DNA from 3 places in the Paenibacillus anseongensis genome. Region 2 is predicted to be linked to each of the others. Evidence: riboswitches for the same ligand, from Rfam matches in the RefSeq annotation. Region 2 holds a riboswitch; each other region holds the start of a gene.
What was found. A riboswitch is a leader RNA that binds a small molecule or an ion and turns the genes downstream of it on or off. The one in region 2 is predicted to bind cyclic di-GMP.
Positions count from the first base shown of each region.

Region 1: another riboswitch for cyclic di-GMP. It lies ahead of GON05_RS07825 (PilZ domain-containing protein); the one in region 2 lies ahead of GON05_RS24400 (hypothetical protein).
Region 3: another riboswitch for cyclic di-GMP. It lies ahead of GON05_RS06090 (putative bifunctional diguanylate cyclase/phosphodiesterase); the one in region 2 lies ahead of GON05_RS24400 (hypothetical protein).

Region 1 covers NZ_WSEM01000007.1:167,172-178,150, reverse strand. Annotated here, with positions in the region: gene GON05_RS07860 (ABC transporter permease) at 140-1,060, shown strand; gene GON05_RS07855 (carbohydrate ABC transporter permease) at 1,082-1,984, shown strand; gene GON05_RS07850 (extracellular solute-binding protein) at 2,019-3,545, shown strand; gene GON05_RS07845 (helix-turn-helix domain-containing protein) at 3,624-5,969, shown strand; gene GON05_RS07840 (stalk domain-containing protein) at 6,439-7,356, shown strand; tRNA gene GON05_RS07835 (tRNA-Arg) at 7,407-7,480, opposite strand; gene tadA (tRNA adenosine(34) deaminase TadA) at 7,890-8,393, opposite strand; cyclic di-GMP riboswitch class I at 8,626-8,713, shown strand; gene GON05_RS07825 (PilZ domain-containing protein) at 8,796-9,548, shown strand; gene ychF (redox-regulated ATPase YchF) at 9,627-10,727, shown strand; gene prfA (peptide chain release factor 1) at 10,760-10,979, shown strand, end outside.
Region 2 covers NZ_WSEM01000020.1:136,391-147,369, forward strand. Annotated here, with positions in the region: gene GON05_RS24355 (metallophosphoesterase family protein) at 1-746, shown strand, start outside; gene GON05_RS24360 (hypothetical protein) at 829-1,047, shown strand; gene GON05_RS24365 (O-methyltransferase) at 1,129-1,764, opposite strand; gene GON05_RS24370 (THUMP domain-containing class I SAM-dependent RNA methyltransferase) at 1,880-3,019, shown strand; gene GON05_RS24375 (hypothetical protein) at 3,099-3,440, opposite strand; gene GON05_RS24380 (metallophosphoesterase) at 3,967-4,743, opposite strand; gene GON05_RS24385 (lysozyme inhibitor LprI family protein) at 4,918-5,562, opposite strand; gene gloA2 (SMU1112c/YaeR family gloxylase I-like metalloprotein) at 5,825-6,223, opposite strand; gene GON05_RS24395 (exopolyphosphatase) at 6,294-7,208, opposite strand; gene GON05_RS24400 (hypothetical protein) at 7,341-7,640, opposite strand; cyclic di-GMP riboswitch class I at 7,744-7,836, opposite strand; gene GON05_RS24405 (MDR family MFS transporter) at 7,937-9,163, opposite strand; gene GON05_RS24410 (4'-phosphopantetheinyl transferase family protein) at 9,314-10,030, opposite strand; gene GON05_RS24415 (flavin-containing monooxygenase) at 9,981-10,979, opposite strand, start outside.
Region 3 covers NZ_WSEM01000006.1:78,760-89,738, reverse strand. Annotated here, with positions in the region: gene GON05_RS06130 (ABC transporter ATP-binding protein) at 1-259, shown strand, start outside; gene GON05_RS06125 (hypothetical protein) at 382-687, shown strand; gene GON05_RS06120 (NAD(P)-dependent oxidoreductase) at 755-1,375, opposite strand; gene GON05_RS06115 (chymotrypsin family serine protease) at 1,561-2,667, shown strand; gene rluF (23S rRNA pseudouridine(2604) synthase RluF) at 2,819-3,547, shown strand; gene GON05_RS06105 (YcdB/YcdC domain-containing protein) at 3,698-5,026, shown strand; gene GON05_RS06100 (S-layer homology domain-containing protein) at 5,032-6,054, shown strand; gene GON05_RS38790 (hypothetical protein) at 6,238-6,399, opposite strand; gene ilvA (threonine ammonia-lyase IlvA) at 6,571-7,827, shown strand; cyclic di-GMP riboswitch class I at 7,898-7,986, shown strand; gene GON05_RS06090 (putative bifunctional diguanylate cyclase/phosphodiesterase) at 8,073-9,602, shown strand; gene GON05_RS06085 (BMP family lipoprotein) at 9,868-10,938, shown strand.

The DNA.
Region 1 (10,979 bases), on a different contig from region 2:
AGAAAAACCTAGATTTCCTGCTATATCAAGGGCACAAAAATGGATGATTGTAGGAAACGGGAGCACCCTGTACATTGAATCTTGTCGCTGGCAAGTAGCTGCCTGCTGAAATCATTACAACGAGAATGGAGGAATACAAGTGGGCGCGAGTCGATTGAAACAAGTCTGGTCAGGCATCGCTCGGGACAAATTTTTATATGTGTTGGCGCTTCCGGGGCTGCTCTACTTCCTTATTTTCAAATATGTGCCTATGTGGGGAATCGTCATATCCTTTCAGAACTATTCACCCTATCAAGGCATGTCGGGGAGCCCGTGGGTGGGACTGGAGCACTTTCAAAGGTTCTTCTCCAATCCGGATTTCTTCACACTCTTCCGAAATACGCTGGCAATTAACGTCTTATCCTTAGTGCTCTTCTTTCCGCTGCCGATTCTATTATCCCTAATGCTGAATGAAGTGCGCCATATGGTCTATAAGAAAATCATTCAATCGATTGTCTATTTGCCTCACTTTTTATCGTGGGTCATTATCGTAGGGATCACCTTCCTGCTGTTCTCGACGGGAGATGGGGCTATCAATCAAATGCTGGTTGCCCTGGGCTTTGGTAAAATCGACTTCTTAACGAATAAAAACTATTTCTGGGGCATGCTGACGGCGCAGTCCATCTGGAAAGATGCCGGGTGGGGTACAATCATCTTCCTTGCGTCGATGGCGAGCATTGATCCTCAATTATATGAAGCGGGCAAGATGGACGGCGCCGGCCGGTTCCGCCAAATGTGGCACATCACCTTGCCAGGTATTCGTTCCGTTATTATCATTCTTCTCATTCTGCGGATCGGCCATATCATGGATGTCGGCTTCGAGCAGGTCTTCTTGATGATGAATGGGGCGGTATCCGAGGTTGCGGACGTATTCGATACGTATGTGTACAGGCTTGGCGTGAAACAAGGTCAATTCAGTTACAGTACCGCAGTTGGATTGTTCAAATCAGTTGTCGGCTTGCTGCTGGTCATTGGAGCCAATAAATTGGCCAAGAAATTTGGCGAAGACGGCGTTTACTAGAAAGGGAAGGAGGAATCCTTGATGTCAGCTGAACATGTATCTACCAATATTGCTTCCAAAGGCGATCGCGTCTTTAACGCGGTGAACGCCATCCTGCTAGGGATACTAGGAATTATTACTTTCTTTCCACTCTATTACGTGTTTGTTGTTTCGTTTAGTGATCCGTCCAGCTACATTTCCAGTGAATTCAAATTGCTTCCTGCTAAATGGAGTTTGGCTTCTTACAAATATCTGATGTCGACCGATGCCTTTCTACATGCTATAGGAAACAGCGTGTTCCTAGCTGTAGTTGGAACAGCGCTTAGCTTGCTGGTAACATCCTGTCTTTCTTATGCGATTTCTCGTAAAAGGCTTCAGGGCCGCAAGTTCATCATGCTGCTCATTCTGTTAACGACCCTGTTTAATCCGGGGATTATTCCCCCTTATTTGTTGGTGAGAGACCTGCACATGATTAACAGCACGTGGTCGCTCATCCTGCCGGTTCTAACAAGCGGCTGGTATGTGCTGCTGATGAAAGGTTTCTTCGACAGCATTCCGGCTAGTCTGGAGGAATCGGCGCGTATCGATGGCTGTAATGATATCAGCGTCTGGTACCGTATTATTTTGCCGCTGTCGCTGCCTTCACTTGCTGCTTTCGGGCTGTTTTACGCGGTAGCATACTGGAACACCTTCTTCACAGCTCTTCTCTATATCAATGATTTCACGAAGCAGCCGCTTCAAGTTTTGCTCCAAAATATGTTGATTGACGCGTCAACGGCAGCAGGCGGCGGCGCCGCAGCTGAAATGATGTCCGAGCAGCGGATTCCTCCGGAAACGCTTAAGATGGCGGCAGTTGTTATTGCGACCATCCCGATTTTGTTGGTGTACCCGTTCCTGCAAAAACATTTTGCCAAAGGCGCAATGGTAGGTTCGGTTAAAGAATAGATAATTGATGAACATTTGGGGAGGTTGTACAATAATGGTTATGAACAAGAAAGCAATAAGCGTAGTAGCATCCACCCTTCTCGTTTCCTCTGTGCTAGCTGCATGTGGAAGCAAAGAGAGCGCACCGGCTGCCAGTGCGGGACAAGCAGCGTCTGGCAAGCCAACAGAGATTAGCATCATGACAATGTATTACACGCCGGAGCCTCCAGGGCCGGACAATGTTATCGTCAAAGAAATCGAAAAGAAAACGAACACAAAGCTCAAAATTACTTGGGTTTCACCAAACAACTATGGCGATAAAATCAACGTAACATTAGCTTCAGGCGATATTCCTGATTTGATCTTGCTGGATGATCCATTCAGTGCGCAAGTACGCGGCATGGTCGCTCAAGGCGCATTCTGGGAACTTACACCGATGCTGAAGGACTATCCGAACTTGATGGAATATCCGAAGGAATCATGGGAAAATACCAAGCAAGCTGACGGTAAAACGTACGGTATCCCGCGTGCCCGTCCTACGGATGGCGGTGGATTCCCTTACCTGCGTAAGGATTGGCTGGATACGTTACATTTAGAAATTCCGAAAACAACGGACGAGCTCTACACAGTATTAAAAGCTTTTGTTGAGAAAGATCCAGATGGCAACGGGAAGAATGACACCATTGGTTACGTTGGCTTTGTCGACCAAAATGGTATGTCTTACATGGGTCAATTACAGAACAGCTTCACAAAAGTCAATGGCGATTGGAAGCTTGTAGACGGCAAATTGGTCAACGTAAACGTGCTGCCTGAAATGAAAGACGCACTTACTTGGATGAATCGTGCCTACCAGGAGAAGTTAATTCCTGAGGACATCGCCGTGCTCAAAAATACACAGGCCAAAGATTTGCTGAAAGCAAACCGTGGCGGCGGCTTCCAGGATACAGCTGAAGCTGCATGGGAACCGACGGAAGAACTGCGTAAAACGAACCCGAAAGCAGACTTTATCCCACTAGTTTCGTTAAATGGCTATTCGAACAAAGACAGCGGATTCTTCGGTATGTACGCGATTCCGAAATCTGTGCCAGAAGCGAAAGTGAAGCAATTGTTGAAATTCATGGATTACGGCGCTACGCAAGAAGGTTATGATCTGGCAAGCTTTGGTCAGAAAGATGTCCACTACACTGAGAAAGACGGCATCAAGACACCGACAGAGCAAGCAAAGAAAGATATTGTCGCTCAACAAGCACTAGGTCAAATTTTCTTGAAATATGACAAGTACCTGCGTGCTTACCGTACAGGTATGCCGAATGATTACTTGGAACGCAACAGAAAAATCATTGATGAAAAAGTGAAAATCAGTACGGGCGACCCTTCGTTAGGTCTAAATTCCGATACGAACCAAAAGGTCGGTACGGAGCTAAGAAAGAAAATTCAAGACATGAAGACGAAGGTCATTATGGGGAAAGAATCGCTCAGCGCATGGGACAGCTATGTAGCTAAGTTGAAGACAGATCCGGATATGGTCAAAATCACAGAAGAAATGAACGCTGCTTATCAAAAACGCAATAGCGCGAAATAAATAAATACCGCCCCCCCGACGCCAAAAAATTGCGGCAGTCGCGGGGGATTTCGGCATTGGATGAAAGAGGGACAGATGATGTGGAGTCGATGGAGGCAGAGCTGGTATTGGTGGACACAACGTTCCGGCAGGGGGAATTTTTATCGCAGAAGCTTGATCTTGGTGTTGTGCATTACCAGCTTGCCTACAGCCATCATCGGGTACACTTCGTATATTACGGGACGCGCTCATATTGAGAAAGAGATTATGCGCAACCATGATACTCTGTTGAAGAAAACGATGGATCGTATGAATGATAACCTGGCTCAGCTCGAGCTGGCCGCTACGCAGTGGTCTCTGGATAGCAGGATGGATGCCAGAATTGCGGATATGAATCTCAAGGATGAATACAACACAACGCAAAATCTATATCGTTTCCTGGGTCTCATGAAGGGAGCGTACCCTTTAATTGACCAGGCGCAGCTATATTTGGACCGAGAAGATCCCGTCATTATTTCGGATAGCGAGGGGATTGTTCCGATCCGTAATGAGCTGGAGCGGGATATTTTCCACACGTTAATGAAGCAAGAGCGAGGGGTGTTCTGGTGGGAATCCTTGCCTAAGGGAAACGGGAAGCCTGAGTCCACTTCCATTGCGCTAATCGAGAAGCTGCCAAGTGTAGGAGAGCCGTACGGGGCCCTTATTCTGTATTTGAATCGCGATAAGTTGGTAGAGATGGTTGAAGAAATGGCTACAGACCCCAATGGCGCCGCGTTTCTTATGAGCAAGGATGGGCATATAATCGTCTCTCCAAGCAATGGAAATGAAGAACATGCCCAATTAGAAGCTGCGGTCAGAGAAAGTGTCATCGGACGGTCGGAAGAAATAGGCTCTTACATCCTGGACCGGAACGGGCAGTCCTATTCCGTTGCTTTCGGCCAGTTCTCCCGTTCCGGAACATTGTGGAAGTTCGTAACGGCAACTTCCTTATCGCAATTGACGGCCCCTGTGGAGTTTATGTCTAGAAGTATGCTCAGTATAGGGGGAATAGGGCTTCTCTTGGCTGTGCTGCTTTCGTGGGTGGCCTCCAAGCGAATATATCAACCGATTATGCGGCTCGTGAATGTGATTAAGGATTATAAGCCCACACAGGAGAGCCAAGGGGATGAGCTTGCCTTCATTGAGCAGGAGTGGCGGCATTTAAGTCAGGAGAGCAGAGTGCTGGAATCCAAGCTAGATAAGGCCTATCCTGCCCTAAGGTCGGCGTTCCTCCTGCAGTTGGTCCAAGGACACTTTTACTCCCTAAGCGAGACAGAGCTAAGAGGGCGGATGGAGAGCTTCGACTGGCAGACGGAGTCCCAGTGGTTCGTTCTGCTGCTGGTGAAGATTAGCGGATTTGCCAAAGAAGATGGCCGGTTCCTGGAAAATGAGGAACAACTGGCAACCTTCGCGGCAGCGAATATCGCGCAAGAGATCGTAAATACGCAAACCCCAAATGCGGAGATTATGAACTTCCAGGATATGACCGTAGGTATTCTGCTCTCTTATCCCATGGATCGGACGAAACAGCAGGCCAAGGATGAGCTGTATCTGTTAGCGAATGATTTGGCACAAACCATTAGCTCCCTTCTTAAAATGCAGACCACCGTGTGCATGGGCCGTTTAACCGCGAACGTGCAGGATCTGCCGCAGCTTTTAGTATTTTTGCGCAGCTCTATCCGCTATCGGGATTTGAAAGCTGATCATCAAGTGCTTGATTTGGAAGAGATGCTGCCGAGCACCAACGACGATGTGCATTATCCATTTGCCTTGGAGAAAGAGCTGATGCAAGCCATTCGAATGGGCCAAAGCGAGCAGTCGCTGAGCTTGATCGAGAGCTTCGTTCATGAGCTTGTGCGCCAGTCGAGCAAAGAGAAGATCCTCCAGGAAGGAGCCATGCAGGTTCTGGGCAGTATGCTGCATACTATGCTGGAGTCCGGCTTTAATCCGCATCATTTCTTCGAGGGCTACAACTTGTACGAACAGTTGAATCAGCTTCGGGAGCCTGAGCAGATGGTCCGCTTTTTCCAGACGAAGGTGATCTCACCTTATATTGAAGGGCTGAATGAATACCAGGACATCCACATGAAGCGTCTGGTGGAGCGCGTTACGGATCGGATTCAGGAGCGTTTTATGAGCAGTGACATCTCCTTAGAGGAATGTGCGGATGCTTTTAATACAACGACCTATGCGCTAAGTAAAGCATTCAAGCAAATCAATGGCGTGAATTTCATCGACTATTTGATCACCCTGCGGATGGATAAAGCCAAGAAGCTGCTGGTCGAGTCTGATTTAAAGGTCAACGAGATTGCGGAGCAGATCGGGTATCAGCCATCGTATTTTATACGTCTTTTTCGAAAATATGAAAATATGACGCCGGGACAGTATCGGGACCGGATGAAGTAGGGAGGGCCTGCCGCTTTTTGATGCGGTGGGCTCTTTTTTTTGCGCAGAGATGCCGCCCCGCCCTATGTTGTACTTTATACAATACTGAAGGCGGTTTTAACCTGGAATCGTCATCTTCATTGCATGATCTACACTCATTTTGGCCTGTATGGGGTTAATACCGTCCCTCCCTCTCCGAAGTGTTGCACAAAGTACAACGAAACTGCAATTTGAGGCCGATCCTCCGTCTTTTTGTTGTAAAAAGTACAACACAGTGCATGCTTTTTCCTAAGTACTACTTTTTGGTGCCCTTACCTACCCAATTGGGGATAACCTCCCTCTTTTTCGTTGTTAATAACGTTTCAAAAACCTCGTACTTGTGCTGATGTTGATAACGCTGATTTTTTTTCTTAGCGGGCAGGAAGTCTATTAACATGTGGATAGGTAGAAAAAGTTGAATTTTTGCAGGAATTTTCTAGAAATATTAGAAATGTTACAGGTGGCAATTAACAAGCTTATTTGGGTGGGGGAGAAAGTTTTTATGAAAAAAAAGAAAGTAATGGTGTTTATGCTATCGTTTTTCTGTTTGGCTGGTGTCGTTCATGCAGCGGGCCTTCATGGGGACTACAAGGGGGCTCCAATCGTGAAGGTTTTATTTGGGGGGAAAGAGCTTCAAGCCGAGGATGTGCCTGCTACGATACAAGATGGCAGAACCGTTGTGCCGTTGTACCTGTTGAAACAAGCCGGGGCATCGGTAACATGGGATGCTGAGAAGTACACCGTTGATCTTGCATTTCCTCAAGTAAAAGAAGATAACGCAATGAAAGATTTTGCAGCTACTATTCCGTCATTAAATGAGAAAGCCAAAGAATATCAGGGTAAAAATGTCCAGCTTATCTATAATGAGTATGGCGCTTATTTAAAAGTAGATTTAGAAATGTCAAATGATAGTAGCGCAGATAAAGATCATACCATTGCGCTCTCCGATTTTTTGGTTAATTCACCTGTAGATTCAATGATAGTAAGCATTATTCATAATAACTCGGTTACAAACTTTGTTACCGTCAAACGATCAAATGCTGAGGAGTATAGTAAGAGCAGTAAGGACAACCTAGCAGAATACCATTTTATGAAGACTTGGAACTCTCAGCGTGTAGATAATACAACGGATGTATCTGTTCCGAATAAACCTCAACCAACGCCTACACCGCTGCCCGTGTCAAATTCGGCAATCACAGGTCCAAGATGTCACGAGATCGCTGTTCTTTACACAGAGCAGATAAACAATGAAGTCAATCAATACAACGCAAATCTTAGCAATCATTCTGGTGATCTTACTGGATATGTAGATAAACTAAAAGAAAATATGAAAAAAGCTTTAAAAGAATTTAACTGTCCTGTGGATTGAAAAAAACGCCAGCTAACGGCTTATACCGTTAACTGGCGTTATGTTGTATACGCGCCCGAGATGATTCGAACATCCGGCCTACAGTTTAGGAAACTGTTGCTCTATCCTGCTGAGCTACGGGCGCTTGGCAAAGATTATGATAGCACGAAGCCTTATATGGCGCAACCTTTGAGTGGCAAGATTTAACTTGTAGTTGAAATTCGCTAACTGCATCGTGCGATGGGGAACTACAAGGCGCTATTTGAGTAAAACCGCACACTTCAAAGGTTCAGACGGAACTACAGGGCTTTATTTCGCCTAATTAGCCAAGATTTCGGCTAGAAGTGCTAAAATAGCGGATCTCAGTTCCCTCTTCCTCGTGGAAGTACTTAAGATCCGGCGAATAAGGGATCTTAGTTCCCTTTCGCGTATCAATGCGAGGCGACCGCTTGCGAAACTAGCTCGCACTCAGCCTAGCGGCCAACCCCAACGGCAAAGTCCAAAGCCAAAAGCCAAAAGCCAAAAGCCAAAAAGCTAAAGCCAGGGCCAACGCGCTATTCCTTCCCGCGCAGCTTGCGGAAAAACTGCGTCAGCATCGTCGCGCACTCCTCTTGCAGCACGCCGCTGATCACATCGACCCGGTGATTGAACCGGTCCTCCTGCAGCAAGTTCATCAACGTTCCCGCGCAGCCGGCCTTGGGATCGGTTGTGCCGTAGATCACCTGCGGAACGCGCGCTTGAACAATCGCGCCTGCACACATCGGGCAAGGCTCCAGCGTAACGTAGAGCTTGCAGTCAAGCAAGCGCCACGCTTGCAGATGCTCGCTGGCCTGCTTAATAGCGATCATCTCAGCGTGAGCGAGCGGATCCAGCGTCGTTTCGCGAAGATTGTAGCCGCGGCCGATAATTTCCCCTTGATAGACAACAACGGCACCAATCGGCACCTCTCGAATGGCTTCGGCTTTACGCGCTTCCTCTATGGCCGCTTTCATCCAGGGGATATGTTCACTATATTCATCCACAGGGGGACACCTCACTAAAAATAATCTTATCCACATGTGAACAAAGGATCGAACAAGCATTCGTTGTTAACAACCTGTGGATAACAATGTGTATAACTCAAAAAGTTGTGGATATTTAATTCTTCTAACATTCATACAACAAATACCAGATGTATGCAAGAGAATTAGTTGATAATAGGGAAATCCATCCGTATAATGAAAGATAACGTAGGTCTTTTAGACCATAAATCACGATATTGTACGACAAAGCATGACAAATCATTTGCAGGTTCGATAATGGCAAACTTACCGAAAGGTAAGGACGCAAAGCCGAGGGTCTACGGTTCCTATGGAACTACGACAGCCTGGTTACCGAAAATCGATGCTTTTTCAGATTGAGGTAATAGGCTGTCCCCAAAGCAGGGGCAGTCTATTTTTTTATATGGAACGCGGGGAGGGGTGATCAACAAAGTGGTTAGCAACAGCAAACAAAAATCTGCTAAGTTTTACGGCAGCAAGGAAGGGTACGACGCTGATGTAATGATTGACAGCAAAGCGATGCTGAGCAAGGAAGATTTCGTAGCCACTGGCGTGTTGACCTATGCACTAGGTGACATTATTGAAGTGGAGCTGCCGGAGTACCATGTTTTTGCACTGGGAGATAAGTGTAAAATGACAGTGTATACGAAATCCGGGCTGTTTGTTATGGATACGGTGGTTGTGGCCAAGGAGCAGGGTTCGTTGATAGTTCTGAATCCTCCTGAAAATCGCAGGAAGTTCACGGAAAAGCGGGAGTTCCCTCGCGTAGATGTGAAGAATGAAGGGCTTCTTTTCGCGCTCCAGGATAGAAACAAGAAGCTCAAACATCATTTTGATACACCGATTCGATTCTCTATCAAAAATCTATCTATTAATGGTTTAGGATTTACGATCAGTGAAAATGCTATGCTTGAAAAAGTTATTCAAAAGAACTCTCAACTGGAAGTGGAGTTAATTTTGGGCTTTTTGGTGCCTTGTACAATGGAAATTGTTCGGCAAGAAAAAACAAATGACGGCTACTATTATGGTGCTAGTTTTGTCAGCATCCCGGATGAGAAAACGAACGCGCTGCGCGGATTTATTTTAAAAAATCAGATTGAAACGTACTTCGTCCAGAAGCGGGAAAATGAAACAAAAAAAGCACTGGAAAAAAAGTCTGCGGCTAATCAGTAGCCTACAGGCTTTTTTTTGCGTTCCAAGTACTATATAATAAGAAGGATGATTTTCGAAAATTAAGGAGTTGTAACTACGATGGCTTTGAAAGCAGGTATCGTCGGTCTACCGAACGTAGGAAAATCGACATTGTTTAATGCAATTACACAGGCGGGGGCAGAATCTGCAAACTATCCGTTCTGTACGATAGATCCGAATGTTGGGGTAGTTGAAGTACCGGACGAGAGATTGCACAAGCTGGTAGAGATGATTGTCCCTAAGAGCATTGTTCCGACAGCCTTCGAATTCGTTGATATTGCGGGTTTGGTGAAGGGCGCGAGCAAAGGCGAAGGGCTTGGAAATAAATTTTTGGCACACATTCGTGAAGTGGATGCCATTGTGCATGTTGTCCGTTGTTTTGAGGATGATAATATTACCCACGTCTCCGGTAAAGTTGATCCGATTGGCGATATCGAGACGATTAATCTCGAATTGATTTTGGCTGACATTGAGTCGGTTGAGAAAAAAATCGAGCGTTCCCGCAAAAACCTGAAAGGCGGCGACAAGAAAGTTGTTGCTGAGGTTGAGTGTTTGGAACGCATCAAGGAAGCTCTTTATAACGATCTGCCAGCGCGTAGCATCGATTTGAGCGACGATGAGAAGCTGCTTGTTCGCGACCTTCACTTGTTGACCATGAAGCCGGTTCTTTATGCGGCCAATGTGAGCGAAGACGAAGTATCAACTGCGGATGAGAATCCATTTGTTAAAATCGTTCAGGAATACGCTACGAAAGAAAACAACGAAGTTGTTTCGATCAGCGCGAAGGTGGAATCCGAGATTGCTGAGCTAGAAGATGAAGAAAAAGCAATGTTCCTCGAAGAGTTGGGACTTCAAGAGTCCGGCTTGAATAGATTGATTAAAGCAGCTTATCGCAAACTTGGCTTGTATACGTATTTTACAGCTGGGGTGCAGGAAGTAAGAGCTTGGACGATCCGCAAAGGAACGAAAGCTCCTCAAGCGGCTGGCGTAATTCATACTGATTTCGAGCGTGGATTTATTCGCGCCGAGGTTGTGTCTTATACGGATTTGGTAACGGCGGGTTCCATGAACGGCGCGAAGGAAAAAGGGCAAGTGCGTCTGGAAGGTAAAGAGTACGTAGTGAATGACGGCGACGTTATGCATTTCAGATTTAATGTTTAATGAATAAAAAATAAAGAAAGGAGTGATCCGTTATGTTGGATCGACTTCAGTCCATTGTGGACCGCTATGATAAATTAAGTGAGCTGCTGTGTGACCCGGATGTGACGAGTGACACGAAGAAGCTTAGAGAGTATTCGAAGGAACAATCCGATCTTCAGGAAGCTTACGATGCTTATAATGAATATAAGAGCGTGAGCGAGCAGCTGGCAGACGCGAAAGCGATGCAGAACGAGAAGCTGGATGATGAAATGC
Region 2 (10,979 bases):
TCCATGGAAATTTGCCTGCACTTGAAGCCGTATTTGCTGATATCAAATTGCGAGGCATTGAGCGAATCTATTGCTTAGGCGATCTCGTTGGCAAAGGACCTGATTCGGCAGCCGTTGTTGACACGATACAAAGAACCTGCGAGGTTGTCATACAGGGAAATTGGGACTTAGGCATCAATAGGCCGCAAGACCAACCGGCAGGCATTTGGCAGCAGCAGCAGTTAGGGCCTGAAAGGCTTGCTTATTTGGCAGAGCTGCCATTCTCCGTTGATTTTTACCTTAGCGGCAAACTGTTCCGTTTATTTCATGCTTCCTCACAAAGCGTTTACCATCGTGTTAAGCGTAAATCTTCCAAAAAAGAACGTCTGGCACTGTTTCAAAATACAGAAATGACCGGTGCGGCTCCTAACGGAAAGCTGCCCGATATTGTTGGCTACGGGGATATTCACATCCCTTTTTTGATTACGATGAAAAACCCTTCAGAAAAGAGCGTTGCAACGAGTTCCGACAGCGGTCTAATGCTCTTTAACGTGGGCAGTGTAGGCATTCCCTATGATGGTATTCCACAAGCCTGTTACTGTGTTCTGGAGGGCAATATGAATAGTCAGTTACAAGCAGGATTTTCTCTACAATATGTACGCGTACCGTATGATATCGACTATGCCATCAGCAGAGCTCATGCTGTGCATATGCCAGAAACTGAGCGCTATGCGCTTGAGATTTCAACGGGGCTGGTTCACAAGTAAGGGATTGAACAAAAATTTATTATGGAAATTAATTCCACTACATGCTAATATAGGTTCATCATTGAAAGCGAGGATGCCCTCCATGAAGCTGAACTGGCCCAAAATTGCTTTTATCGTTATATGTGCGGAGATTTTGCTAATTTACTGGAATGGGATGAGCGCTACGCCTTTCAAGAAACAGCAAAATGTACATCCTATATCCACGCTGCAACCCGCTCAACCTGTTTCACAGGTAGAAGAGAAAGCACCTTGGCAAATGAACGAATTTAAATTTTTTCAAGTGCATCAGTTAACTTCTTAAGATAAACCTTCTATGCCAAAGGGAAAAGGGCTACCCGGAATGTCTTTTCAGACCATTCAGGTAGCCCTAACTATGTACGCCTTATTTCACCCGAGCTAGTGCTAGACCGTCATAGGCTGGTAGAATTGTGCTCTCCAAACGCGGGTCCTCAGCAATGAGCTTATTAAAGCTGCGCATCGCTTGCACGGAGGTTTTGGTTTGGCCAGGGTCAACCACTTTGCCCCTCATCAGCGTATTATCGCCTGCAATGATGGCCCCTGGATTCGCTAATTGAATGGCAAGCTCCAAATAGTTTGGATAGTTCACTTTGTCCGCATCGATAAAAAAGAAATCAAAACGCTCCCCTTGCGCAAGCAGCTCGTTGAGATGCGTCAACGCTTCGCCAATACGATACTCGACGAACTGGCCCAGACCTGCGTCGGCCACATTTTGTTTGGCTACATCGGCGAATTCCTGTTTCAACTCAAGCGAGATCAGCTTACCGCCTTCTTGCAGCCCTCTAGCCAGGCAAATCCCGCTATAGCCGCCTAATGCTCCTATTTCCAGTACCTTTTTTGCGCCAATCATCGTCACTAGCATCGTAAGCAGTCTGCCGTAGCCCGGGGCGATTGAGATTTCTGGCATATTATTGGTTCGTATAACTTCCTTCACCCGCTCAAGCACGGGATCATCCGCATATAAACCTTCCATATAGCTTTCAGCTGTTAGGGTTTCCATGTTATTCCTCCTAAGAGTTTGCCGTTTCGTTTGTAAGTATATCTTATTTGTCCTATACTTGTTAATTGTATGAGTTTTATGAACGAAGCACAACCCGGATGGAAGGAATCTAAACATGCCACAATCTATTGAACTAATTGCAACTTGCCCAATGGGACTTGAAGCTATCGTTGCTCGCGAAGTCCGCGACCTCGGTTATACCGAGGTTACCGTTGAGAACGGCCGCGTACGCTTCATGGGAGACGAGCTTGCCATCTGCCGAGCCAATCTATGGTTACGGACAGCAGACCGGATTCTCGTGCTTATGGGCCAGTTTAAAGCTCTGACCTTTGATGAGCTTTTTGAAGGCACTAAAGCACTCGCTTGGCCCGACTGGATTCCGAACGATGCCGAATTCCCTGTGCAAGGGCGTTCCCATAAGTCACAACTTTCCAGCGTCCCCGCCTGCCAAGGCATCGTAAAAAAAGCTGTCGTCGAGAAGCTGAAACTTCAATACGGCACCGAATGGTTCCCCGAGAACGGGGCGCGTTACGTAATTGAAGTGGCGCTTCTGAACGATATCGCGACACTCACGATCGACACCACAGGCCCAAGCTTGCACAAGCGCGGGTATCGCAAGCTCGTGACCGAAGCGCCGCTGAAGGAGACCATGGCCGCGGCCATGATCTTGCTCAGCCGCTGGAGCGTCGATCGGCCGCTCTACGACCCGTTCTGCGGGTCGGGAACCATCCCGATCGAAGCCGCCATGATCGGCTGGAATATCGCGCCAGGCCTGCGGCGCAGCTTCCCCAGCGAGGCGTGGGGCAATGTACCGCGCAAGCTCTGGGACAAAGCGCGCGACGAAGCGTTCGACGCGGTCCGCGATAATGTGCCGCTGCACATCATCGGCAGCGACATTGACCCGTCTGCCATCGCAGTGGCAGAAGCCGCCGCGAAGTCGGCCGGGCTGACGAAACAGTTCCAGCTTCGCGTGGAACCGGTAGCCAAAGCCCGCCCGCGCGGCGACTATGGCTGTTTGATCACCAATCCGCCATATGGAGAGCGGCTTGGTGAAGCCAAAGATGTCGAGGTCGCGCTGCGCGAGCTCGGGGCTCTTACAGCTCCAATGCCTTCGTGGAGCATGTTTATTCTCAGCCCGAGCACACAGCTCGAGCATTATATGAACCGCCGCGCTGATAAGAAGCGCAAGTTGTTTAACGGACGGATTGAGTGCAACCTTTATCAATATCTTGGGCCTTTTCCTCCGCGTAGGTAGGAACCAAATCAAACAGCGGCGCTGTGACTTGGATTTAAAGTCGTAGTCGCCGCTGTTTGATTTGAATTAGCGCTTTCCATTATTTGAGTCTCTCTTCTTTTGGTGTGGAGTCAATGAAAAAATTATCATTTAAAGTTGAGATCACTGCTATAAATAATTTCTGTTGTAATTCTTTTATTTGCGTTGAATCATGTATAAAACTAAATTGCTTATTTACCTCGAAGTAGAAATGAAAAAGTTTATACGAGAGGCTTCGAGAAATAACCTTTTGACCACTCAATAGATCTTTTAATTTCTCTAAGTATACGAACATTTCTAAAAAATCATCAGACAATATTTCTTTTTTCGCTCTTAGTGGAGGAAGAATTTTTATTATTTTTTTCCCTATTAAATCCTCCAAAATCTCTAACTGATCACCCAAATAGTCCCCTCCCATATCGTGAGAATTCCCAACAATATTATATCCATATTTTAACATACGAATAATAACCTGTAATATAGCAAAACAAAATGTACAAGTATCTATGGCCTTTTCCTCCACGGAGGTAGGAACTTAGATAACATTATAAATGGCAGCTGAGGCTTTACATCTCGTCTTAACTGCCATTATTTTTAGATGACTTTTACTGGTCTCGTCAACGCTCGGCACTGTCTAGAGCGGGTCGCCAAGCCAGCGCTTACGCTAACGGACACAGGAGCCTTTATTCGGCCTGAAATCGCCGATTTAGATTTCTAACGGACACCAACGCTGCTATTCGGCTACTTTGGAGGCAATTAGGCCGCGAAATGGGCAAATAAGAGCTCTCGTGTCCGTTAGGCGCGAAACCATATGAATTTCAGCGCAATAACGGCGCTGGTGTCCGTTAGCTCAGCTTACTTCGCAATAGCAATGCACGAAATGAAACAGAGGTAGCTGAGTTCCTTACATCTCAGCTACCTCTGTCTTTTTATAAGTAATGCATGGTCACTTCGCTTCTAACAAACAATCTCGCATTGACACCAGTTTGCCCAATTCCTTTAGATATGTAGTAAGCCCCATATTGCTGTTTATGTAATCCCTTGTAAATCCCCATTCTAGGCAGCTTACCTGCGTTTTTGATATGAAAGAAAAATGGAATATTAAATTGTTTACCGTGAAGATGCCCAGCCATTAAATAATCGAATTCTTTATTCAAGTGTAGCACGATGTTAGGATCGTGGGTAATAATGAGTTTCGTTCTGCGATCATCAACAGCTCGAAAAGCAGCCTTAATGTCACTTTTATCAGAATCGAAATCATCAATGCCAATTAGTTCAAATTGTTCTAAATGCAACGACTCATTCCTTAACAAACGAAGCCCATATTTTCTTAAAAGCTTGACAAGATCTTTGACATTTTTCTGCTGATAATCATGGTTTCCAAGAACACAAAAAATGGGCACGTTACAAATCGCCATTGCTCTTAGGTATTCTTCTAATTTAGGAAGCATTTTTCGATATTTGGTAAAATCACCCGTAATAAATATATAATCCGGTTTTTCATCATGAATAATAGCGGCTATTTTCGCTGGGCGAATTCTTAATCTTTCAACATGCATGTCACTAATTTGCAGAATTCTCACATTTAGATTAAGAGGATATCTTATCCGCTCAATTTTTAGCCATTGTGTCGGCAAGATAAAGATTATGTAGCAAATAAGTAGAACTAAGAATACATAAAGGCCGTTCAATAAAATTCCTTCCAAGCGCATCCTCCTCTCCAAAAATGGGACCTCATACAGTTGGGATAAATAAGGTTTATATACTAAGTTTTATTATAGGGTTAATACATTAATGCCACATGAGTATAAGAGTTCAATTTTGTTGTCTGATTTGGATACTGTAGCCTGAAAATATGAACCAACCATTGGAGCTGCTTTTTATACTTTCGATTTATAAGTAAATTCAATTTTTTCATCAATCAAATAATAATACTCATATAGTTGTATTGTCCGGGTTTTTATTCTATTTTTAGTAGCAATTTGTGTATCTACATAACCCTGAGTACCTAACAAAGGTCCTTTCTCATCTGACAAATTAATGAAGTGTTCTGAAAACTCTATTTCATTTGTTTGATACTGTACCCAGCCTCTTTGTGCTTTGATTAAGGATTCTTTGTCCTCTGCATTTAACTTGGTTAGAAGTTTTTCATAAATGTTATTTAATTCTTGATCCCAGATCCTGGTATATTTTGCTTCTAACTCAACCCAATTGGAAGTATTAAAGTCCGTTGAGTTTTGAAATTCATTATTTTCTTTTGCGTAATCCTTATCAATGGGGTTATCTCTAATAACTTTGGAAAACTGACGTTCCGGTTGATTTGATAAATAATCACTATAAACTTTGGTATCTATTGATTCTGACTCGACATCGATACTCTTGCTATTCGTACTTTTATCGATTAGAACGGTACTTTCAGTCCCTGCACTTTTAATTGGAGCACTATCTACAATATCTTTAGCTGGAGTATCACTACAGGAAGTTAAAATAACAAGCAAAAAACTGGATACAATTAATCTGTTCATTGGAGAATCCCTCCATCTACTTTCGTTCTCTTCTATTAGACGAGTAATCTTATATTTCGTTTATTTACCCAATGTTTTATCGTGTGAACCAACAAAAAAATCCCCCAACCGCTAATCCGACCCTGTTCAGTCGAGCGTTTGAGGGATTTATTTTTTCATCAAAAGCCAAATGATTATGGCCCAAAGCGGAATAGAAAGCACGATACTCCACATGCATCCTATAGCAAAGCCTAATTTTGCTTTTTGTTCATTGTTTGATACATCATCGTTCGGCATGTTCCACCAACTCTAACGGGAGTCCATCTGGGTCTGCAAAAAACGTATACCGATCACCTGTTATGGGATCAATTCGTACCGGTTCAACCGCAATTCCCTTGCTCTCTAGTTCTTTGACGCTTTCGTCCATATTTCCAACGACAAAAGCCAAGTGTCGAAGTCCTCGCGCTTCCGGCTTATCCACTCTTAAGGGAGGATTAGGGAACGAAAACAATTCAATCTGCTGCTCTGTTTCTCCTATGCGCAAATCCAGTTTGTAGGAATCACGGTCTGCCCGGTACAACTCATTTACGATCGTCATTCCTAGTAAATCAACATAGAAATGCTTCGACTGTTCGTAATTCGAGCTAATTATGGCCACATGATGAATGCGATCGATTTTCACTAACACGCCTCCCCACTCCGTAAATAAACCGCAATCCGGGAATTCCCCATCCTGCGGCTCGTTTCTTATTTTATCCGTCTAATCTCATCGTTTCAACAATTTTCTTCAAAATATTCTCTGCTTGCGCATATTCTACCTGACACGTGCCTGCTGCGTGGTGACCGCCTCCGCCATTTTGGAGCATCAAAGTCCCGATGTTCGTTTGCGAAGTGCGATTCACAATGCTGTGCCCGCAGGCAAATACACAATTTTGTTTATTACGTCCGTCCACGATCCAAATGGATACATTCTGCTCCGGATAAAGCGCGTACACCATGAAACGGTTGCCAGGATAGATGGTTTCCACGTCCCGAAGATCCGTAATGATCACGTTTCCTTCTGTATACGTATGTTTTGCAAGCATTTCACGGTATAGAGCGTCTAATTCATAATACCGTTCTACCCGCTCCTTAACGTCAGGAAGCTCCATAATTTGATCGACCGTCATCACCGCGCAGTGATCCACTAGCTCTTCCATTAGCTGATAATTACTAATTCGGTAGTCCCGATAACGTCCTAAACCTGTACGGGCATCCATGATGAAGGACAATAAATCCCAGCCCTTTGGGTTCAAAATATCTTCTTTACTGAACTGAGCCGCATCCGCTTTATCTACGCCTTGCATAATATCGTCAATATCACCGAAGGTTTCTTGCCCTCCGTAATAATCATAAACGACACGTGCTGCGCTTGGTGCAATACGGGTTTCCCCTTTGAACGCTACCTTCTCGCCCATCCGTTCAAGTTCACTGGAGTGATGGTCAAACCATAATCCACAACCCGCAACATAAGGCACATTCGCCAAAATATCGTTCTCGGTAACCTCGATCAGACCATCCTGCATATCTTTGGGATGAACGAATTTCATGTCATCGACCATGTTTAGCTTTTTGAAAAGCATTGCGCATACTAAACCGTCAAAATCCGAACGCGTAATTAATCGCATAACGCAAATCCCCCTACGAAGTTAGTACTTAAGAACTATGTATGATTATGTGTATCATTATATCAGCACCTGTCGATTTGTGACAATCATTTTGTCAGTAGAGCTTTTGGGATAAAAAAAAAAACAGTTCGCCTAGATGGGCTGAACCGTTCTTAATTTGGACGTCAAAATTTGGTAGAGTCTAGTCATAAATGCTTCAATTTGCGGCATCGGGGGCATTTTCACAGAAAGCTTAACTTCGCCTTTCCAGTAGAAAATTAAAATGCTGTTGCTTCTCCCCTGAAACATTTCAACATCCCAACACGTCTCATTAAGTGCGTACTCTTCTAAATTAATCATTAGCTTCGGTCCATCCGAGGATGGCACCAAACGGGCAACATGATTGCCGCAAAGTGATGTTACTTTTTGCTCTTCATGTAAATCAGACTGCATGCTGCTTGGTCCTCCTTTTATCCATAGTCTATGAAAGTTATGACAGAGAAAAACCCCACCATAGTGTACCGATCGGAGGGGATCTAAGTTGAATACCCAATCGTTCGGCAGCTGGCTGGCAACGAGTCCGTTTATGAACAAGGTAGCCCCTTTAGCTTTGCGTCACTGACTTTCGTCAGTTTTGCCATTGTCGAGATGTGTTGTGAATTCTTTTACAAGAAATAACTACACTCTCAAGAATAAGGGATGTTGTTTTGAAATCGTATAGTTCGCAAGAACTAATTTTGCAATATCTATCAAAAAACTTCTTTTTTCGACCTATTTTTGGGCAGTGCTTGTAGATTATTGGCGCCCTTCCAGTAAAAGAGAGATCCCGCAAGGGTCACAAAGGCGATGACCAGATACAGTGTAGTGCCTCCATACGCTACGAGCAGAAAGCCACCAACCCAAGGTCCCATAAAATGACCTACGTTGGTTAACGTTTGTGCTCCAAAATAAGTACCGCGCATATGTTCCGGCGCCAGTTTATCAATCAGCATATTGGCCGCGGGGTAATTTAATATTTCGCCAAGTGTAAAAATCGCCATGGAAATAATCATGGGAACTAACGAATGCGAAAATGCAAAGCCGATATCGCCTAACGCAAACATCAAATTGCCAATAATAATCGCTACAAGCGGCGAGTATTTATCAGAAATACGCGTAAGCGGTATTTGCATCGCAATAACCACAATGGCATTGACACTCATGAGGACAGCAAACATTTTCACACCTTCAGTGAAATTCTGCTCCAAATATTGCGATAGTGTCACCATGACTTGCGAGTAGCCGATAGCCCCTATAATTCCGCCAAGAATATAATAGCGAAACGTGACATCACGTTGAATGACCCACAATGCGGAGACAAACGTAACAGGTTGTTTTTTCTCCCCTTCTATTTGCTTAATACCAAAAACGATAAGGAGAACGTAGAGTGTAACCGCGTAGATAAAATATACGATTCCAGTCAATAGAAACGGCAGTGCCCCATCCATCGTTGCAAAAAATGCACCCAATAAAGGTCCTACAGCAACACCAACATTGATGGCCATGTATCTCATTGAAAACACACTGAGTCGCTTGGCCGGCTCGGTCAAATCCGCCATCAAAGCTTGCGAGACCGGTTCGTAAAAGGAGCGGCATAAGCCATTAAGCATGTTCAGCATCATAAACAATACTGGTAATTTCACGATACTGAAACCTACAAACACAACCGCCCATCCAAAAAGTGCAGCGAGCATGATGATGCGTCGGCCGAATCGGTCCGATAAGTTGCCCCCGATAAAACCTCCGACTGTTCCTGCCAAGGCTCCCATTCCAATTACGACCCCAATCATTACCGCGCTCATCGACGTATGTTTAGCCAAGTAAATCGCCAGAAAAGGCAGACTCATGGAAGACGCCGCTCTGGCCATGACCGTTCCCAAAATTAACGTATGTACAATCGGATGATACGAACCAAGAAAACCACGTAATCGATTCATCTGTCAGAACTCCTCTCGCTGCTAATTTACCAAAGGTTAAGAAATGAGATCAAGAACCCATTATACACGAAAAACGGTAGTTCGTGTCCTTAATTATATTTTTTTGTCGAATAAAAAAAGGACTCCCCGAAATCGAGCGGGGGCCCAGTTTTAACCATGTTTTGTGGCACCACGTGCCCATCGTATTAAGTTGTCAAAAGGAAGAATCGTCAACTCATCAGGAAAGTTATAGGTCTCACTGCAAACCGCGACATGATACGGTTTATTGCCGCTCAGCGTTTCCAATAGATAGGTTTTGCAAAAATAGCATTTATACTCATAGAAAGTTACGGCTTCACTGGCCGAGAATTCATGAAATGATACCTTCGCAAAAGGATAACCGAGGCCAACGCCTATCAATTTGACGAAGCTTTCTTTCATCGCCCAACGCTCGCAAAGGAACGCTTCCCGAGAAGAAATAGCACGATATTCCCTCTGTTCTGAAGGAGAGAGTATACAAGCCTCCAACTTGAATATACGGGAGTCTTGCTTTTCAACATCAATTCCTACTTCACAGGAAGCAAAAACAATCGCTACCCACTCCCCGGAATGAGAAATATTAAAAGCAAGATCTGGCCAGTCTCTTAATGATGGCTTACCTAATGGGCTGTATAAGACACTAGGCCTTCTATTCTCTTCCCTGTGCAGCTCATGACGCAGCACATATTGAAGTAAAATGTCTCCAACGATCATTCTTTGCTGTTGATTTTTTTGCAAACAATTTTCAATTTTCGTCCTTCTTGCTTCATCAAGATGTGAATGAAACAGCTGCCAACTATCAACTGCCGTGTGACGACAAATCCTCGTAGCCATAATCTTCAATTGCATAGTGATCCCCATATTGTGAAATCATGTGACTGATATATTTAGCATCTCGGTGTACCCAGCCGATTAAGGATGATCCTCGAGAAGACTGCCAAGGCAGACCTACAAAATATAACCCGGGAATTGACGTAGTTCCCCGCTCATGAATGATCATTTGCTTATCATTAAAAATTTCAGGAATTTGAAGCCAAGGATAATCAGACCGAAACCCGGTAGCCCATATAATCGTTCCCGCTACAAGAGAGGAGCCGTCAGCAAAAAAAATCAGTTTATCGCTCATATCAGTCGTTCTTGCCAATAACTTAACTCTTCCATTACTGATGGCGTTCCTTAGTTCAAAACCGTATAGCGGATCTTTCTTTTTAACAAATCTTCGGCCCACCCATGACTCTGGACTCTTTCGCAGAAGCCCAACCCTCTCATACCACCAAAATAAGCTTCTACCGAGAAAACGGTAGGGTAAGTATTGGATGTCATGCCCCACAGACAGGTAAACGGTCCTCTTCTGAGCGATTTCAAGCGCTATTTGCGCACCGGAATTTCCCCCACCGATCACAAGTACTTCTCCCTGTTGCGGCAGCATGCCAGGATTATTGTAATCTTTGGTGTGTACTTGAAACACTTCTGAACTTAGTGAGTGTGCAATCTGAGGAATAAATGGAGTTTGAAAGGGACCTGCTGCCACAACGATTTGTTTGGCTAACCATGTACCTTTATTGGTCGTTACGAGGAAACTCCCCAATTGATAGGTTAGTTTTGTTACCTCTGTTTCTAGTTGAATCGGAATGGCGAACTTCTCTTGATACTGCTTTAAATAAGCGGCCATCTCATCCTTAGTTGGATAGCCCCATGGATCTCCCTCTAGTGGTAACCCGGGCAAGCTGCTATACATACGAGGGGTAAATAACGTTAAAGAGTCATATCTGCTGCTCCACGAATATCCCACTTTATC
Region 3 (10,979 bases), on a different contig from region 2:
TACGGAGACCGAGGCCGTCATTCAGGCGGCACTCGAGGTGCTGTCGAAGGGGCGGACCACCTTCATCATTGCCCACAGGCTGTCGACGATCAAAAACGCCGACCAGATCCTTGTGCTCGACCATGGCGAAATCGTCGAGCGCGGCAACCACGAGGAGCTGATGGCGCACCTCGGGCGTTACTACCAGATGTACCAGCTGCAGCAGGGCCATCCGGAGACGGCAGCCGCCGACGAGGACGGAGTGCGGAGCGGCTTGTAGGCGGCTTTTCAGGCGCAATCGAGAAAAAACCGTCAGGCCATGTTGCCTGGGCGGTTTTTTTGCGCTGCCTATGCTACAATAACAGCAATAAAATCATTTCCTCACTGAAATGGAGGGGTTGTATGCGTACAGATACACTTCGATTACTGAATTTGCTTCAGCTGCTGTCGGAAATCGCGATCGCTGTGGGATATTTGCTAGGCTTGATCCCATTCGTTTACCTGTGGTCGTACACTTGGGTAATTCCGCTCGTGTTTGTGAACTTGGTCTTTGCGATCCTCACCCATAATGGAACGACGACCAAGACAGTCATTAACATCATTATGGCGTTTTTGAGCTTTATCCCGGTTGCGGGGTACGTGTTCCGCGTTGTCGGTATCGTGATCTCATGGCTGAACATTGCTGCTTTGGCCAAAGAAAGAAGATGACGTTATTAAAAGGCAAAAAGAGGCTCTCCCTCGGTCAGTGGATGACTTTGGGAAAGCCTCTTTTCCATTAGTAAGCCAATCCTACGCGGCAGCCAACATACTCTTGCGAACACGCAACGCTGTAGGTAAAATCCGCCGTATCGCCCACGGAGATCGACTTGCTATCCTCCGGCAGGAAATCGCGCGCGACACGGTAGGTGCCGAGCGCCTCGCCGTCTGGCAGGTAGGTTGGGCAGACGACCGTCCAAGAGAGACCGGAGGCTTGCAGCAGCTCCCAGGCCTTGCGATGCTCCTCGGCGGCTCGCGTAGAGGAACGCCTGGTATCCGGCGTCTCGTAGCGCAGCAGGCCGGGGTGCTCTTGGCTTTGCAGGATGCCGGCTGTGCCGATGGTGACGACCCTGTTTACGCCTTGCGCCTTCATGGCTTCGATGAGAAGAGGCGTAGACTCCGTCAGGACCGTACCGCCATCGGTATTGAGGCAGCTGATGACAACGTCTACGCTCTCCAAGGAGCGACGAATGTCATCGGGATTGCAGGCGTCACCTTGCAGTAGGGTAAGCTGTTCTGAGCGCTGGTTGACCTTTTGCGGGTTGCGTACCAGTGCAGTTACTTTATGATTGTCTGCCAAAGCTCGCTCCAAAACGCGAGTTCCGACTCTTCCTGTTGCTCCTAATAGAAGAAAATGCATAACAAGCCTCCAAGTTTCAAACGTTGTGAATTCTATTATACGCTTCTTGCTTTCCATAGAGAAATGCTCTTGGTACAAGCGTCTAAGAGTAATTCATCTTTTTATTTAAAGATAGGTTTGTAGAGGAGACAAACTCACACAGGCTAGCATAAGTTGAATGCATCCCCTTACAAAGGAGAATGCACATGGCGACCTTTTATGAGGCTTTAAGGCAAAATGACAGGCTTTTCGCAACGCTGCAAATGCCGGGTGTTCTGGGTACTGGTGTTGGTTATGCCGACCCGGATAAACCTGGAAGCGGTGCGGCGATTATCGTGTACACGCGCAAAGGCGCGGTTACGACAGCCATCGGTAAAAACATCGCAAAGGTTGTCGGCACTAGCATCCCCGTCCGCTATATTGCCGGAGCTCCCTTCAGACCCAATTCTGTAGCGGCACCGAAAAAGATGTCACGGTCTGTGAAACCTCCGGTGAAACGTTTCAGAGCCACGCAATTCCGCGGCAAACATCGTCCCGTTCCGGGCGGCGTTAGCATTGGCCGAGAGAATCGGGGAACAGGGACTTGCGGTCTGATCGTAATCCAGAATGGCCAACTGTTGATGTTGAGCAACAACCATGTGCTTATTGAAGCGAACAGATTCGGCGCGAATATTGTTCAACCGGGGAACCTGGACGGTGGCGTCAATGTAACAGATCGTGTCGGTACAGCATTCCGGTTTGTTCCTTTTAATCTAACAGGACCGAACTTCATGGATGCTGCAACGGCGATACCTTTTAACAACAGCTTGCTCACTCCGAGATATTTGGTCAGTAATACAGGGCAATTCGTGAATCCGCAAGGTCATTTGCTCAGCTACCGTGTGGGTGACCGTTTCTTTAAATCAGGACGTACCACAGGGTTTGTTATCGGCACGGTGGAGAGTATCGGCGTTCAAATTAATATCGGACCTTATCCCGAGTTGGGTGGCGCTACGCTGCAGTTCCGCAATCAGACGATCCTCACGGCTCCTACGAACATCTCTCTGCCTGGCGACTCCGGGTCTGTATGGATGAGAGGACAATTTGCAGCGGCTTTGAACTTCGCAGGTAGCGGTCCTCGTTCTATCTCGACACCGATTGCTAGCGTAATGAATACATTCAATATTCGAGTAGCCGTTCTTGCGGGAACAGGCACTTTCAAAAGCGGTGCGGCCATTAACCCTGCGCCGAAAGGCAACTATGCTTTTACGCGGCCATTGACGGTGGCACAACGCAAATTGGTGCGTAGCGTTCGCGCTATGCCCAAAAAATAGATCACTGTTAGATCGCTCCCGTTCACAGGATGGAGGGCGATTTTCTTTTTCTATTTGCCATGTGACACCTGACTTGAACGAAATTAGGGAATCCATCATAATAGGGGATATCAGAAAAGTAGGATTACGGCATAGAAGGGATTTCCCAAGCATGAGAATCAATAAATTTATTAGCGAGACAGGAGTTTGCTCCAGGCGGGAAGCGGACAAGTGGGTAGAAGCGAAACGTATTACGATCAACGGCGAGGTTGCCGGGCTTGGAAGCGTTGTAGGTCCTGGCGATGAAGTTCGAATCGATGGCAAACCGATTGGCGAGAAGAAGGAACATGTCTATATTGCGCTCAATAAACCAGTAGGAATCACCAGTACGACGGAAGCTCATATCAGAGGCAACATTGTTGACTTTGTTGGGCATTCGGAACGTATTTTCCCGATCGGCAGACTGGATAAGGATTCGGAAGGTCTCATCCTTTTAACGAATAACGGAGACATTGTGAACCAGATTTTACGCGCAGAAAATAATCATGACAAAGAGTACATCGTGACGGTGAACAAGTCCATTACGCCGATGTTTCTAAAGGGAATGGCTAGCGGAGTGCGCATTCTGGGCACGGTAACGAAGCCATGCGAAATTTATCCGGTGGGCGATCGTGTTTTTCGCATCATCCTGACTCAGGGGCTTAATCGGCAAATTCGTCGTATGTGCGAAGCGTTCGGTTATCGGGTGGTGCGCCTGCAGCGCGTTCGGATTATGCATATTCATCTGGGGAGCTTAAAGGTAGGCAAATGGCGCGATTTGACGCAAGGTGAAATGAAAGATCTCATGCACACCCTTAGCCAAGAAAACGCCAAAACGAGCAAGCTGCCTAACGGCAATTAAAACATCAGCACATGTTCATGCCTCTTTGAAGGGGGCTTGAAGATGTGTTTTTTATTTTTAAATTTTTGTATGTTTAAAGCAACTTTTTCCTTCTCTTCAGCGTCAAGGGTTATTATGGCAATTTTTATTTCCCAAAGGAGGAAGAGGACTTTGAAATTAGTCAAACAAGCAGGAACGTTGGTACTAGCTTCAAGTTTGCTGCTCACGGCTGCTCCGGCCGTTTGGGCCAATGAAGTGAGTGTAGACAGCAAGACAATTGCAGTGCCTGCCTATCCTGGCGTCGTCGACAACAAGATGTTAGATGCCAAAATTACGAAAGAACAAGCGATAGAGCGGGCCAAAGCGTATATCACGCTGCCTGAAGGCTTCACCTTCCAATCGATTAGCTTAAATGCTTACTATGGCATGAATGGCAGAAATACTCCTACGTGGAACATTAATTATGTGAAAAAAGTAAAAGATCAGACCTACGGTTATTTGAACGTATCGATTAATGGCCTGGATGGAACGCTGACGGCTTATTCAATGAATGACAGTGATCCGGATCATAAACCGGCGTATCCGCCGAAGGTTGACTTCGCTGCAGCCAAAGATGTCGCTTCCGCCTTTATTGCTAAAGTGAATCCAGACAAGCAGAAAGAGCTGCTTTACGACGATTCGGAAGAGAAAGCGTTCCGTACACCGTTAAACGGGAATTATCAGTACAACATCCGCTTCGATCGTTCGGTTGACGGTGTTCCTTTTTCTGCGAATGGTATTTCGGTCGGTGTGAATGGCGATGGTCAAGTAACGAATTATAATTACAATTGGTCTGATGACGTCACTTTCCAAGCGAATACCGGGCCTATTACGAAAGAAAAAGCTGCTCAATTATTCCACGATAAAGCAGATCTCTCGCTGCTCTATCAGATTCCATATGGTACTAAAGGCAAGAAATTACCGATTATTTCTTACATGATGGGAGCGTTTTCGCTGAATGCGCTAACCGGAGAAGTATGGAACCCGGTTCCGCATACGGAGGATTCCAAGCCTTTAACGGACAAACCGCTGGCTGAACGTCCATCGGCTGCTTTGAACCTGACGAAGGAGGAAGCCGTGAAGAAAGTCATCACGGTGTTCAATCTTTCCTCGGACTACAAGCTCCAAGAGGCTACCTACAATGAAGGGACGAACCCTGAAACCGGGGAAACCAACTCGAATTGGAACTTAAGCTGGAACACCGTTTCTGAGAAGGACCCGACTGGCAAGATAGCTGGAAGCGGAGTCTGGGCAAATGTAAATAGCAAAACCGGAGAAATCACCAATTTTAACAGCTATGTGCCATACAGCCCTGATAACAATAAAGACATCGAAGGTAAAGTTTCCTTGGAGGATGCTGTTGCTAAAAGCGTAGATTTCGTGAAAGCGCAGATTCCTTCTTACACCGACCAGTTGGTGCTCAGCCAGCCATCCGCAAGGATTACTCGGAAGAGCAGCTGAAGCATATGCGGAATTGGGATATTCGCTTTAATCGCGTCATTGATGGTGTTAGTGCAGGTGGTGAGGGTGTAACAATCAGCATCGATCGCGTGACAGGCCAAATCATGAACTATCAATTCGGGCTCAGCGACATGCCTTATCCGAAGCAAAAGCCGGAGATTCTGGCGCTCGACAAGGCGAAGGAGCTGTGGCTTTCCCAGTTCGACATTAAACTGAACTATGTGCTCGAATATGGCGGATCCAATGGCGTAATACCTATCGAGAAATACAACCTGATGATCGCTGCGGGAGAAATTCCTCCAACTGCAGCAGTCACCAACGCAAATGAGAAATTTGAAGCTAAGCTTGTCTACACGCTTATTCCAAAGCTCAACCGGGAACCCTTCCTGCTTGACGCGCAAACTGGAAAATGGAGAAACAGCCAAACAGGTGAGGTTACGTCCCTGGATAAAGTGAATGTCAGTGACATTGACAATCACTGGGCTAAGAACGAGCTTCAGCTGATGCTGGACTATCAAGCGCTTGATGTGCAGGATGGCAAGGTTAATCCTGATCAATTGATTAAGCGGGGCGAGCTGGTCAAAATGCTGGTTATCGCGATGAATGGCGGGAACGGCGGCATCTACTACGGAGCGGACCGCAAAGCTTCCTTTGCGGATGTGAGCAACGCTTCCCCTTATTTTGCCTATGTCGAAAATGCGGTTGACCGCGGTTTGCTGGACGTTGGCGCTGATTTCAACCCAGAGGCTACGCTAAGTCGCGAAGAGATGGCACAATTGATCGTTAAGGCACTTGGGTACAAAAACTTGGCGAAATTCGACGGCGTGTTCAACAGCCAATTCGCGGATGCCGCTGAAGTTAAGCAAGTAGGTACCACTGCGATTGTAGTGGGGCTTAACATTATGTCCCTTAACGATGGCAAGTTTGCGCCGCAGCAAGAAGTGTCAAAAGCCCAAGCGGCAAGCGCATTTTACCGCTTTTTGCAGAAACGGGCGGAGCTTCAAGATCAACCGCATTACTACTACTAGGAAGCGGGTATGGAGTCGGCGTGAGTAGTGCGAAGCCGGATGAAAGGCATGTGAATCTCGTGTCACCCCAGTTCCCCAATAGCGCGAGATTCGCGTGGCCATTAACGTGTACACTGAAAAAAAGGCTATCTTACAGGTCATAGACCCGCAAGATAGCCCTTTCTTCACGCGCTTATTCATGTTCTAAAACTTTGGAAATACATAGTGCACTAAGAAATATAGAACTCCGAAGATGATAATAATGTAAGCAGCATACTTGATGAAGGTGGAGGCTACTAAGCTGGAATCCGATTTTTTCTCCACATGGCGTTCTTCAATCTCAATATTTCGTGGTGGTGTTGACATAGCAATCACTCCCTTATAAGTATCTTGCTAGTTAATACCCACCATATTTTGGAGTGAAACATCAGCATTCATAAAATGTTCCAATAATATTTTCTTACAGGCGCTCCTCAGTATGCTACAATAATCTTTAAAATTTATTACGCATATTGGAGAGAAAGGAAGTAAGAGAAAATGGTTGTTTCCGGAAAAGTAGGTTTGGAAGAAATTATTAGGGCCAATCATGTGCTCAGCAAGGTGATCGAACCATCGCCTCTGCAACGCAATGAGCTGCTCTCTACCTTGTATGAATGTAACGTTTATTTGAAACGTGAAGATATGCAGGTCGTTCGTTCTTTTAAAATTCGCGGAGCGTACAATGTGATCCAAAGCTTGACGCCGGAAGAACGCGAAGCGGGAGTCGTGTGCGCAAGCGCCGGCAATCACGCGCAAGGCGTTGCTTACTCTTGTAAGCAGTTAGGGATTGAAGGGAAAATTTTCATGCCAACGACGACGCCAAGGCAAAAAATTTCGCAGGTGAAATTATTTGGCGGCTCTTTTGTAGAAGTAATTCTGACAGGGGATTCTTTCGATGATTCCTCCAATCACGCCAAAGCCTACTGCGCCAAAGAGAACAAGGTGTTTATTCACCCCTTCGATGATATTCGCACGATCGCGGGACAAGGGACTGTCGGTCTGGAAATCATGAATCAGATGTCCGATACGCCTGACTTTATCTTTGCAACCATCGGAGGCGGCGGTCTTGTAGCCGGTGTGGCGACTTATGTGGACAGCGTTTCTCCTCGTACCAAGATTATTGGCGTTGAGCCAGAGGGCGCTGCAAGTATGCAGGAGTCGCTCAAGCAGGGAAAAGTCGTGACCTTGTCTACGATTGAGAAATTTGTAGACGGCGCAGCCGTGAAGCAGGTAGGCGAGTTAACCTTTGATATTTGTAAAGAAAAGCTCGATGATATCGTTGTTATTCCTTCAGGTAAGGAATGCACGACGATTCTAGAACTCTACAACAACAATGCCATCGTAATCGAGCCTGCAGGGGCTCTGCCTGTTGCGGCGCTTGATGCTTACCGGGATCAAATTCGCGGCAAAAACGTGGTTTGCATCATCAGTGGTGGTAATAATGACATAGACCGGATGCAGCAAATCAAAGAAAGATCGCTCGTGTACGAGGGCTTGAAACACTATTTCATCCTCAATTTCCCTCAGCGTGCAGGCGCTTTGCGTGAATTTCTGGAGGAAGTTTTGGGGCCGACAGATGATATTACCCGGTTTGAGTATACGAAAAAGAATAATCGGGATGATGCTCCAGCACTAGTCGGCATCGAGTTGAAGAATAAAGATGATTATGAGGGCCTTATTGAGCGTTTGTCCCGCAAGGACTATGATTACATCGAGATCAATAAAGATCCTAAACTTTTTAATTTGCTAATTTAACTAATAATAGCCAGAGTAGAAAAAATTATGATATAGTTAAATAGTCCTGCTTTTTCTTTGTTTACCTGAATATTGTAAAAGGCAAACTTGCCGAAAGGTAAGGACGCAAAGCTCCGGGTCTAAGGTTGCCGCCGCAACGATGACGGCTGGGCTGCCGAGAGGAGCAGTTTACCGATACAGGTATGCCTACGGCTATTCCAAATGGAATAGCCTTTTTTGATGACCGGAATGGAGGTTCCCCCCGAATGAGAAGCCTTTTTATAAAGTGGATTCAACAGATGAAAGATCAGGAGCTGCGCTATGTGGGCATCCTTGGTTTCTTTCTGCTGACGGCTAATCTACTTGCTGCTGCTTCTTTTACATTTACCCCGAAGATGATCTTGTTCGTTCTCATTCAAGCACTCATTTGCTTCTTTTTTGCCATTCGCATCCGTCACTTGCGGCTTAACAGTATCGAACAGGAGGAGAAGAGTAAGCAGCTGGCTTACTTGGCCTACCATGATACATTAACAGGCTTGCCGAATCGACGGTTGTTCGAGGACCGCTTAAAGCGTGTGCTTCTTCATGCTCAGCGTTATGACCAGCTTGCGGCAGTTGTATTTCTCGATATGGACAGATTCAAAGAGATTAATGACTCTTACGGCCATGCCTCTGGCGATCAGCTCATTCGTTTGGCTGCGGAGAGATTGCTGGGCTGTCTGCGTGGTTCGGATACGGTGTATCGGCAGGGCGGCGACGAGTTTATTATTTTGCTTGAATCTTTTACCAAGCCGGAAGACGTCAGAGCCGTAGCTATACGCATTCAAAATGTGCTGGATGAACCTTTTATCCTGGATGGAAAAACCGTTACGATAACCGCTAGTATGGGGATTGCGCTATATCCGCTCGATGGAACTAAGCCCGAACAGCTTCTTCAGCGTGCGGATGAAGCGATGTACGAGGCCAAAAACCATGAGAATAACCGCTTCCAATTTTATGCCTCAGATATTGATACGATGGTGAAGAGCAAAGCTCACATGGAGAATGAGCTGCGCTTGGCTCTGGAGCAGGAACAGTTCGAATTACGGTATCAGCCGCAATATGAAATCGCAGACCGTAAGCTTATCGGCACAGAGGTCAGCCTCCACTGGGAGAAGGGGTCTAAGCAGCTGAGCAAGCTCATGGATTGGCGGAAGGCTGCCGATGAACTGGGATTCATGGTCCCTATTGGCAAGTGGGCGTTTCAGGCCGCATGCCGGCAGATGAGAGACTGGCAGAATGCTGGCCAAGAGCCGATCAGAATGACGTTCACCATTAAATCTTCACAGTTTAAAGATGATCATTTTATTGCACATATAGCGGATGTGCTGCAAGAAACGGGTATCGATCCTTGCCTGGTCGAGTTGGACCTTACGGAAAGCATCACGTCTTCCAACGTGCAGGAAGCAAGCAAGAAGCTGACGATGCTGAAAAAGCTTGGCGTACGCATTGCCATGGATGACTTGTGTACGGGCCTATTTACGCGAAGCGGGATGGAAGGTATGCCGCTGGATAGTGTGAAACTGGACAGCACGCTGATCAGAGACCTAGTCGATGATGACGAGAATCAACTGCTTGCAGCTGCTATCGTTCGGATGGCCCACCGATTAGGATTGAAGTTAATCGCGAAAGGTGTCGAAACGGAAGAGCAATTCGAATACCTGAAATTTCTGCAATGTACGGAGGTGCAAGGAAAACTGTTCAGCAGTCCACTATCCTCGGGACAATTCCTCACATTGATGACCAAAAAAAATTAAAATTGGTCATCTAGATTTTATTGACCGGCGGTAGTATAATAAATAATTGGGGCTTAAAACCTATATTGTGGGGCTATACAAAAAGACCATGTCAACTTGGTTAACATCACGAATTATGATCATTTGCCGTAGGATTGCTTTTCACTGAAGTACCAAAGTGATACACTCGGTCTATGATCAGACATACATATTTTAACTGATTCTGGTCAACCTAGAATGTGGGATTTAAGGTACAATTTTAAATTTATTTTTGGGGGTAAAGATGATGAAAAAAGTATTCACAACAGCGTTAATGGCTGTCACTGTGTCCGCAGTTGCTTTGACAGGTTGCGGTGCTAAAAAAGAAGAAACTAAACCGGCCGCTTCCGCTTCACCAGCTGCAAGTAGCGCAGCATCCGCAGCACCAAGCAACAACAGCGGTAAAGATTTCAAAATCGGCATGGTCACAGACATTGGCGGCGTAAATGATAAATCTTTTAACCAAAGCGCATGGGAAGGTTTGCAACAATTGAAAAAATCAACTGGCGCAAACGTTAAGAACCTAGAGAGTAAAAGCGATGCAGACTACACGCCGAACTTGAACCAATTCGTAAAAGACGGCTATAACCTGACTTGGGGTATTGGCTTCTTGATGGGTGACGCGCTTAAAACGGTTGCAACTCAAAACCCGAATGCAAAACTAGCGATCATTGATAACGTTGTAGAAGCTCCAAACGTAGAATCCGTAACATTCTCCGAGCAAGAAGGTTCTTACCTTGTAGGTGTGGTTGCAGGTCTTACGACAAAATCCAACAAAATCGGTTTCGTTGGCGGTATCGACATCCCGGTTATCAAACGCTTTGAGGCTGGTTTCGTAGCCGGCGTGAAAGCAGTTAATCCGAATGCGAAAATTCAAATCAACTATACAGGCGCGTTCGATAAGCCTGACCTTGGTAAAGCAGCGGCAGCAACCATCTACAACGATGGCGCAGACATCATTTTCCACGCAGCTGGTTCCACAGGTAACGGTGTATTCAACGAAGCAAAAGACCGTGTGAAAAACGGTAAAAAAGTTTGGGTTATCGGTGTAGATAAAGACCAATCCCTCGAGTTCGGCGATGAAGTGACACTGACTTCCATGTTGAAGCGTGTTGACAACGCGGTTGCTCGTGTTTCCAAAGACGTTATCGACAACAAATTCCAAGGTGGCAAAAACGTTACACTTGGTCTGAAAGATGACGGTGTAGGCCTTCCGGAAACTTCCAAGAAAAACGTAACTCCGGATATCTTGAAAAAAGTTGACGAGTACAAAGCAAAAATCATCAGCGGCGAAATTAAAGTCCCAGAAACTCCATAATACGGGTATAATAAGCATAGCGGTTACGAACGATAGGTTTC